4 regions of the Actinocatenispora sera genome follow, and region 1 is predicted to be linked to each of the others. Evidence: riboswitches for the same ligand, from Rfam matches in the RefSeq annotation. Region 1 holds a riboswitch; each other region holds the start of a gene.

Region 1 (2,193 bases):
GTACCCGGCGGCGTTCCAGGCCATCATGGTCAGGCCGGAGCAGTCGAACGCGTCGGGCCCCGCGGAACCCATGTTGTACGGCTTGCCGAGCTGCGCCCACGCGTAGTCGACCGCCTTGCCGGCGCTGCCGGGCAGGTTCGGCGCCGGGCCGTAGTCGACGTTGGTGTCGTAGTTCGTGGGCGACCCGTACGCCTGGGTGCGCAGGTCGCGCAGCTTCTGCACGTCCTTGTCGAGCGACTTCTTCTGGTCGGCGAGCTTCTGCTTCGCCTGCGTCTGCTTGCCGATCGCGGTGTCCAGCGCCGCCTTCTGCTTGTCCAGCGCGGCCTTCGCCTTGCTGAACTCGGCGATCTGCTTGCTCTGGTTGCGCGCCAGCTGGTCGAGCAGCGAGAGCGAGTCGAGCAGGGTACTGGCGGAGCCGTCGGAGAGGATGGCGTTGACCGCTCCGGGCTTGCCCCCGCGGTACGCGGCGGCGGCCATCTTGCCGACCGCCTGCTCCGCCGCGTCGACCTTCTTCTGCAGCGGCTTGAGCTTCTTGTTGACCGCCTTTTCCTTCTTCTTGCTGGAGGTCAACTGGTCCTGGACCTTGTCGTACTCCTGGACGGCCTTGTCGAACTGCTTGGACTTGGCGTCGATCTGCTTGGTCAGCTCGGCCTCGGACGGTGTCGCGTGCGCCGGGGTACCGAGCAGCAACAGGGCCATCGCGGTGAGCGCGGCCAGCAGCAGCAGGCCGAAGGCCCGCAGCGGTCGCGCCATGACAGCGGAGGTGGGCACCGGCAGCCGGCTCCTTCTTCCTCGCACCGCCTACCGGGTTAGCTGACGGGTTCGGGCGGGGAAGAAGTGCGCCCTACCACGACCCGGAGGTCGTGGACTCACCCCAGGGAGTGGGTCCCCGGCTCGCCGGCCAGCGCCAGGGGAGGCGGCTCGCGCGGCAACTCGGCGGTGTCGCCCGGTGCCGCCCACGGGCAGGCGGCAGACATCCGGTCAGACGGGGAGTCACATTAGGAGTAACCGTCAGTCGATCGCAAGTCGCCCCCGGCGTGCCACTCACATTGTTTCGGGAATTGATCCGTTCGCATCCAGGTCGCTCCGCTCCGTGGTTGGATACGGTAGGGGGGTATGGTACTGTGAGGCCGAACGGGGGAGGTGGCCACATGGCGGGTTACTGGTACAGCGACGACAAGACGGCACTGTTGGCTCGGTTGCGGCGGATCGAGGGGCAGATCCGTGGCCTGGAGCGGATGGTCGAGCAGGACACGTACTGCATCGACGTCCTCACCCAGATCTCGGCCGCGACCCGCGCTCTGCAGGGTGTCGCGCTCGGCCTGCTCGACGGTCACCTGTCACATTGCGTGGCCGAGGCCACAGCAAAAGGTGGCGAAGAGGCAGAAGAGAAGGTCAAGGAGGCCACCGCGGCAATCGCCCGGTTGGTCCGATCCTGACGCACGTTCACCGTTGTGGAGGCAACCATGGCAACTCAGACATACACCGTCACCGGGATGACCTGCGGCCACTGCGCCAGCGCCGTGAGCACCGAGCTTCGCGGGCTGCCCGGCGTGGAGGCGGTTCGGGTCGACGTGGCGAGCGGCCGGGTCGAGGTCGACGCGAACCAGCCGCTGGCCACCGACGCGGTGGCCGCCGCGGTCGACGAGGCCGGCTACCAGCTGGCCTGAGCGCGGCCGGCGCCACCGCACCGATCGGGGAGGGTAGATGTCTACTGTGGACAGTAACGGTCCCGCAGTCGAGCTGCGGATCGGCGGCATGACCTGCGCGTCCTGCGCGGCCCGGGTCGAGCGCAAGCTGAACAAGCTGCCCGGCGTGGCCGCGACCGTCAACTTCGCCACCGAGACCGCCCGGGTGCACTACCCGGCCGGTACCACGGTGCAGGATCTGATCGGCACCGTCGAAGCGACCGGCTACACCGCGCAGCCGCCGGAACCGCCGGCGCCGGCGGCCGACGAACCGGTCGCCGACGAGCGGGACGCGGCCGAACACTCGCTGCGTACCAGGCTGCTCGGCTCGGCCGTGCTCACGCTGCCGGTGCTGCTGCTCGCGATGGTGCCGCCGCTGCAGTTCAACCACTGGCAGTGGCTCGCGCTGACGCTCACCTCACCGGTCGTGGTGTGGGGCGCCGGGCCGTTCCATCGCGCGGCCCTGACCAACCTGCGGCACGGCGCTGCCACCATGGACACGCTG
Region 2 (2,193 bases), 2.9 Mb from region 1:
CGACCGATGCCGTAGACCGGCATCATGTCGATCGACGACACCTTGACCACCTCGCCGAACGTCGGCGCGTGGATCACCTTGCCGCCGCCGACGTAGATCGCGACGTGCCCGAGATTCTCGTAGAACACGAGGTCACCGGGGGCGATCTGGCTGCGGCTGAGGTGCGTGATCTGGTTGTACTGGTCGGCCGCCACGTGCGGCAGGCTCACCCCGGCCTTCGCCCACGCGGCGAGCGTGAGCCCGGAGCAGTCGTACGAGTCGGGCCCGGCCGCGGCCCACGCGTACGGCTTGCCGAGCTGCGCGTAGGCGAAGTCGACGACCGCGCCGGCGCGACCGGACACCTTCGGCGGGGTCTGCCCGGAGCCGGTGCCGGTCGTCTCGGTGGCGCTGCCGTACGCCTCCTCGCGCAGCTTCTTGAGCTTGTCGACCTTGGCCGAGATCGACGCCTTCTTCTTCTTCAGGTCCTTGACCTGCTTGCTCTGCTTGGCGTACAGCGCGGCGAGCTTCTCGTGCTGCCCGTCGAGCTTGCGCTTCGCGGTGATCAGCGAGCGGATCTGGTCGGACTGCTGTGCGCTGAGCCGGTTGAGCGTGGCGATGTTGTTCAGCGTGTCGCTGGAGCTGCCGTTCAGTACCGCGTTCCAGGCGGTGGCCGGGCCACCCTTGTACGCGGCGGCGGCGATCGCGTCGACCTGCTTCTGCGCGGTGGCGACCTTGCCGGACAGCGGCTTGAGCTTCTTGTCGACCGCGGCGATGCGCTTCTTGGTCTTCTTCTGCTCTTCGGTGATCTTGTTGTACTGCTCGACGACCTTCTCGAACTGGGTCGACTGCTGCTTGATCTGCTGCTCCAGATCGGCCTGCGACGGTGCGCCGTGTGCCGGCGTGGTACCGACGAGGGATGCGGCGGCCACCGCGGCGGCCGCGACCGCGGCCAGTCCGATCGCGCGCAGCGACGCCCACCGGGGGCGTGCAGTGTCCATGCGGGTCTGCGCCCTTCTTCCTCAGACCGCCTACCGGGTTAGCTGACGGGTTCGGACGGGAAGAGCGCCCTACCGGGACTATGGCCTGTCCATGGCCCCGGATTCACCCCGTGGTACGGGTGGGTCCTCGGCTCGCCTGGCGGCGACTCGGCGGTGCCGTCCGGAGCTGCCCGACGGGGCGGCGGGGGGCCGGACGACCCCGTTACCGTAGCCGCTGGCGCGACGTGGTCAACGCCGTCGCGACCGGGTCGGTGACCATCCCCACAACACGGTGACCGACCGTCGGTGACTGACTGCGGATCCGTTGGTACGAGCGGAACTCGCGCGCCGCACCGTGGTCGTGCGGCGGCACGGCGTGAGCGTCACGCACCGAAGCGGCGCTGCCGCTCCGCGTACGAACGGAGCGCGCGCAGGAAGTCCACCCGGCGGAAGGCCGGCCAGTAGACGTCACAGAAGTACAGCTCGGAGTAGGCGGACTGCCACAGCAGGAATCCGGAGAGTCGCCGCTCGCCGCTGGTACGGATGACGAGGTCGGGGTCGGGCAGGTCGGCCGTGTAGAGGTGCGCGGCGATGTCGTCCGCGGACAGCGTCGCGGCCAGCTCGTCCATCCCGGTACCGGCCGCGGCGGCGTCGGTCAGCAGCGAGCGGAACGCGTCCACCAGCTCCTGCCGGCCGCCGTACCCGATCGCGATCGTCAGGCACGGCCCGGTCTCCGGGCTCTGGTCGGCGGCGAGCTTCAGCGCGTGCGCGGTCGAGTCCGGCAGCAGTTCCAGCCGGCCCGCCACCCGCAGCCGCCACCCGGCCCGCGGGTTGGTCGCGCGCTGCTCGATCATCCGCATCAGCGAGTCGAGCTCGCCCCGGTCGCGCCGGGCCAGGTTCTCGGTGGACGCGACGAACACGGTGACGTGGTCGATGCCCAGCTCCGTGCACCAGTCGAGCAGGTCGTCGATGTGGTCGGCGCCGGCCTGGTGGCCCATGCTGACGCTGGCCAGGCCGGCGGCGCGGGCCCAGCGCCGGTTGCCGTCCATGATCAGACCGACGTGCCGCGGGCAGTCGGTGCGGGCGAGCGCGGCGAACAGCCGCCGCTCGTACAGGCGGTAGAGCAGGTCGCGGGGCGTCATCCGGCCAGCCAACCAGCCGGATGTGTGCATTCGGCGAAGAACCTGTGCGCGTAGCGCAGAAGGCCCGGCACCGCAGCCGCGGTGCCGGGCCTCGG
Region 3 (2,193 bases), 6.2 Mb from region 1:
GATCCGGATCAGCCCGGCGCAGGCCAGCCCGACCGCGATCGCGAGCAGCAGCATCGGCAGTGCCGCCGGGCTCGCGCCCACGAACGAGGCGAAGAAGAACATCATGAACGCCGGGAACCCCAGCGGGAAGCCGTAGTCCGGGATCCGGCGGATGTAGACCGCGCCGAAGATGACGACGAGGAATACCAGATCGGACACCACGTGGTGCCCGGAGAGCAGCGCGGACAGCGTCAATGCGCCCGCGGCCGGCAGGATCGTGAGGACGATCACCGCCGCCTGCTTGCGCACCGTGGGCTGCACCGGGCCGGACGAGGCGACCATCGCGATGCTGGCGCCGAGCAGCGCGCCGGTGATCGCGAAGCCGGCGAGGCCGAGGATCACCACCGCGAGCACGACGCTGACCAGCACGCCCAGCGCGAGCCGCAGCCGGGCGAGCCCGGGGTCGGAGGCGACGAGCCGGTCGTACCCGCTGGCGATCAGGTCGGTCCACCGGCGGCGCAGCGCGAGGGTGGATCCGGCGGCCGACATGGTTCCATTGTGATGGAACTACGCACGCCGTCGGCCGCCGCCGTCGGCCGGAGTGAACGCGGTCATGGCGGCCGCGAGACCGCGCTCGATATTGCACATCGCGATGATGTGATCACTCTGTGCGGGGTTTCTGAACGCCCGCGCGGTGTGTTCCGCCTTCGTACAGCAAACACACGGTTATGCGGTGCGGTTCGTCCGGTCCCGAGTGGTGTCGCACCGACTGGACGTGGCCCTCTTCACCATCGCCCCACCGAACTTTGCGTCCGCGGACCCGGTGCACCTACGGTCAGCCGGTCCGCCGTCGCGGGCAACCACGGCCGGTACGCCGAGTCCATGCCGCCGTCACCGTGGTTCCACGTACCTGCCAGGCATGGAGCGGGGGACCCAGGTTCCTCGGCACCGCGACACGGCGGTGCCTCGGGGTGAAGCCGCAACCCGCGGCCGGGCCAGTACCCCTCGGCCCGAACCCGACAGCTCACCTCGTAGGCGTCGAGGGAGACAACCCATGGCGAAGCACCGTGCCCTTTCCCCCCGGGCCAGGTTGGGTCGCAAGATCGCCATCACGGCGGTCGCGGCCGGCGCCGTCACCGCGGTACCGCTGTTCGGGCTGACCGAGGCGGCGAGCGCGTCCGGGACCAACTGGGACGCGATCGCGCAGTGCGAGTCCGGCGGCAACTGGGCCATCAACACCGGCAACGGCTACTACGGCGGCCTGCAGTTCTCCCAGAGCACCTGGGACGCCAACGGCGGCGGCCAGTACGCGGCGCGCGCCGACCAGGCCAGCCGCAGCCAGCAGATCGCCGTCGCCGAGCGCGTCAAGGCCAGCCAGGGCATCGGCGCCTGGCCGGTGTGCGGCGCGCGCGCCGGCGACGCGGGCGACTACTCCGGTAGCAACACCCAGGGCTCCGGCGGCGGCTCCTCGACGGGTGGCTCGTCGACGGGCAACTCGTCGGCGGGTGGCTCCGCCTCGCGGCTGCCGGCCACGCACGCGCAGAAGAAGGGCCCGAAGTACACCGTCAAGCACGGTGACACGCTGTCGGCCATCGCGACCGAGCACCAGGTCAAGGGCGGGTGGCAGGAGCTCTACGCCAACAACGGCACGACGCTCGACGGCAACCCGAACCTGATCTTCCCCGGCCAGGTCCTCGTCCTGGCCTGACGCAAGCCCGCTCTCCCGGTGTGCCGGGTCACCCCCCCGGCCCGGCACGCCACCTCCTGAAGAAGGTGCGGTGCGCCATCCCCCCGGCGCCCGACACCGGCGCGGTGCGGTTCGCCGTACCGCCGCGGGTCGCGACTCCCCCCGCCGCGTCCCGCGCCGATCCGGCCGGCCATCGTCCGCTGTGGACCATGGCCGGCCGTCGGCATTCCGGCCGGCGTGGACCAGCCCCAGCATCCCGGGCTGTCGCTCGGTCCTGACCGAGCCAGACCCTGGCGCGCTCCCAGGCCGCGCCGGGCTGGCGCCCAGCCCCCTGCTGCGCCGGGCTGTGACTCAGCCCCAGGCTGCGCCGGGCTGTTGCTTGACCCCGTGCCCGACCGCGCCGTCGATCGACTCGCGAATCACATCCGCGTGGCCGGCGTGCCGGGACAGTTCCTCGATCGAGTGCAGCACCAGCCAGCGCACCGTGTACGCGGTGTCGTTCGGCAGCCACTGCCGCACGTTCGCCG
Region 4 (2,193 bases), 410 kb from region 1:
CAGGGTGAGGGCCGGCCTCCACGTGGTGGCGGGGCCGGCCCTCCTCGGTGGCTACCGAGTCGTGTGTCGCGGTGTCAGGGTCGAACCGCCCCGTACCAGGAACCGGGGTAGTCGAGCGTGGACACCTTGACGTACTCACCGGGCTGCGGCGCGTGGATCACGTAGCTCGTGCCGTCGTACCTGCCGATGTAGATGGCGACGTGCTCGCCGCCGTTGTAGAACACCAGGTCACCCGGCTGCAGGTCGGCCCGGGTGACGTGCGGGAACGCCGCGTACTGGCTGTAGGTGTAGGCGCGCATGTGCACGCCGGCGGCGGCCCAGGAGGCCGAGGTCAGCCCGGAGCAGTCGAAGGTGTTCGGCCCTGCGGTCGCCCACACGTACGGGTCGCCGAGGTGGGCGATCGCGTAGCGCACCGCGACGCCGCCCGGCCCGGGGATGTAGGGCATCTGCGGCAGCGCGGTGCCGGTGTTCTTCCGGGCGGCCGCCGTCTTCATCCACTGCTTCTGCATGGTGGCCATGTCGGACTGAAGCTTCTTCTTCTGCGCCGAGAGCTTCTTGGCCTCCGCCTTGTTGCTGGCGATGAGCTTGTCGTACTTGGCCTTCGAGGCGTCGAGCCTCTTCTTCGCCTTCTCGTACTTGGCGACCTTGGCGTGCTGATCGGCGGCCATCCGGTCCAGTGTCGCCATCTGGTCGAGCATGGTGGTCGGCGAGCCGTACTTCAGCATCGAGTTGAGGGCGGACAGGTTGCCGCCCCGGTAGGCGGCGGCCGCGTACGTGCCGACCTCCTTGTACATCGCGTCGACCTTCTTCTCCAGCGGCGCGATCTGCTTGCCCAGCTGCTTGGACTTCCGCTCGTTCTTCGCGAGCGCGTCCTCGTTCTGCTTCAGCTTCTCGCCGTTGGTCTCCATCTTGGACCAGGTCGAGTCCATGCCGTGTTCCAGCTGCGAGGCGGACGGATCCGCGTGCGCGGCGGTCGGCCCGACCAGGCCGACACCGACGGTGGCGCAGACGGCGGCAGCGAGCAAAGCAAGCGCGCGCCGGGTTGGGCGCGCAATGGTCCCCGCTACTGACACCAGTAGCTCACTCCTTCTCCCGCAACCGCCTACCGGGTTAGCTGACGGGTTCGGGCGGGAAGAAGTGAGTTCGCCCTACCACCGGCTCTCCGGGAGAGCTGGCGGATTCACCCCGGATGGACGCCGCGGACGGCATCCGTTGGATCCCCGGCTCGCCGAGCGACGACTCGGCGGTGCCCGTTCGGCGCCACCGGTTTGATGGCAGACTCCCGACCGGACCGCCCAAGAGTACGGATACCGCCGAGTGCCGTTCAACCCTGCGTGATCTGTTTGGCTTTGCCGGCTGGTCAGCGGTCACCGCGCTCTCGTGTGCGGACACCTGGGGTAACGAACCCGTTATCGTGCCGTTACGAGTGGCCGGCCGAGAAGGTACCCGGAAGAACGGCACCACCAGGTAAATCGCCGCAGAGTCGGAGCGCCCCGCGGTCCGTCATGTGGGAATGGCCACAGCACTCCGGGCGATGCTGCGCTCCGCGATCGACGCGCCACCAACCGTTTGCCGATCCACAGAATCCCGGTACGCGACCAGCTCCGGTGCACGAGAGTGGAGAGGTGACGGCGGCGCTGGGCACGCGCCGGCGTACCGGCGAGGGGGTGGCGTCGATGCCCGCTAGCGATCTGCCGACCCGCCGCCTGGGTCGTACCGACCTGCACATCACCCGGGTCGGCTTCGGCGCCTGGGCGATCGGCGGCGCGGGCTACGCGTACGGCTGGGGACGGCAGGACGACGGCGACTCGGCGGCGGCGATCCGGTACGCGGTGGAGCACGGGGTCAACTGGATCGACACCGCACCGGTGTACGGGCTGGGCCACTCCGAGGAGATCGTGGGCGCGGCGCTCGCCCCGTACGCCGAGCCGGACCGGCCGTACCTGTTCACCAAGTGCGGCCTGACCTGGGACGAGACCGAGCGCAGCCGGCCACCGCGCGCGGCCGGCGCACCGAAACAGCTGCGCCGGGGCCTGGAGGGCTCGCTGCGCCGGCTCGGCGTCGAGCGCATCGACCTGTACCAGCTGCACTGGCCGCGGGCTGCCGGCGTACCGCGCGCGGAGACCTGGCAGACGCTGCTCGACCTGCGCCAGGAGGGCAAGGTTCGGGCGGTCGGGCTGTGCAGCCAGAACA

What was found. Region 1 has a riboswitch for cyclic di-AMP ahead of Asera_RS01610 (NlpC/P60 family protein). Riboswitches for the same ligand answer to the same signal wherever they lie in the genome.
Region 2: it holds a riboswitch for cyclic di-AMP, as region 1 does, so the genes downstream of both, Asera_RS15760 (C40 family peptidase) here and Asera_RS01610 (NlpC/P60 family protein) in region 1, are expected to answer to the same signal.
Region 3: it holds a riboswitch for cyclic di-AMP, as region 1 does, so the genes downstream of both, Asera_RS33750 (LysM peptidoglycan-binding domain-containing protein) here and Asera_RS01610 (NlpC/P60 family protein) in region 1, are expected to answer to the same signal.
Region 4: it holds a riboswitch for cyclic di-AMP, as region 1 does, so the genes downstream of both, Asera_RS03510 (C40 family peptidase) here and Asera_RS01610 (NlpC/P60 family protein) in region 1, are expected to answer to the same signal.

What each region holds. Positions count from the first base shown of each region.
Region 1 covers NZ_AP023354.1:350,354-352,546, reverse strand. The annotation lists gene Asera_RS01610 (NlpC/P60 family protein) at 1-771, opposite strand, end outside; cyclic di-AMP (ydaO/yuaA leader) riboswitch at 784-917, opposite strand; gene Asera_RS01605 (metal-sensitive transcriptional regulator) at 1,152-1,439, shown strand; gene Asera_RS01600 (heavy-metal-associated domain-containing protein) at 1,467-1,670, shown strand; gene Asera_RS01595 (heavy metal translocating P-type ATPase) at 1,708-2,193, shown strand, end outside.
Region 2 covers NZ_AP023354.1:3,272,501-3,274,693, forward strand. The annotation lists gene Asera_RS15760 (C40 family peptidase) at 1-977, opposite strand, end outside; cyclic di-AMP (ydaO/yuaA leader) riboswitch at 990-1,140, opposite strand; gene uppS (polyprenyl diphosphate synthase) at 1,340-2,098, opposite strand.
Region 3 covers NZ_AP023354.1:6,538,168-6,540,360, forward strand. The annotation lists gene Asera_RS30765 (FUSC family protein) at 1-528, opposite strand, end outside; cyclic di-AMP (ydaO/yuaA leader) riboswitch at 877-1,031, shown strand; gene Asera_RS33750 (LysM peptidoglycan-binding domain-containing protein) at 1,034-1,687, shown strand; gene Asera_RS30775 (DinB family protein) at 2,018-2,193, opposite strand, start outside.
Region 4 covers NZ_AP023354.1:764,993-767,185, reverse strand. The annotation lists gene Asera_RS03510 (C40 family peptidase) at 75-1,073, opposite strand; cyclic di-AMP (ydaO/yuaA leader) riboswitch at 1,085-1,256, opposite strand; gene Asera_RS03505 (aldo/keto reductase) at 1,677-2,193, shown strand, end outside.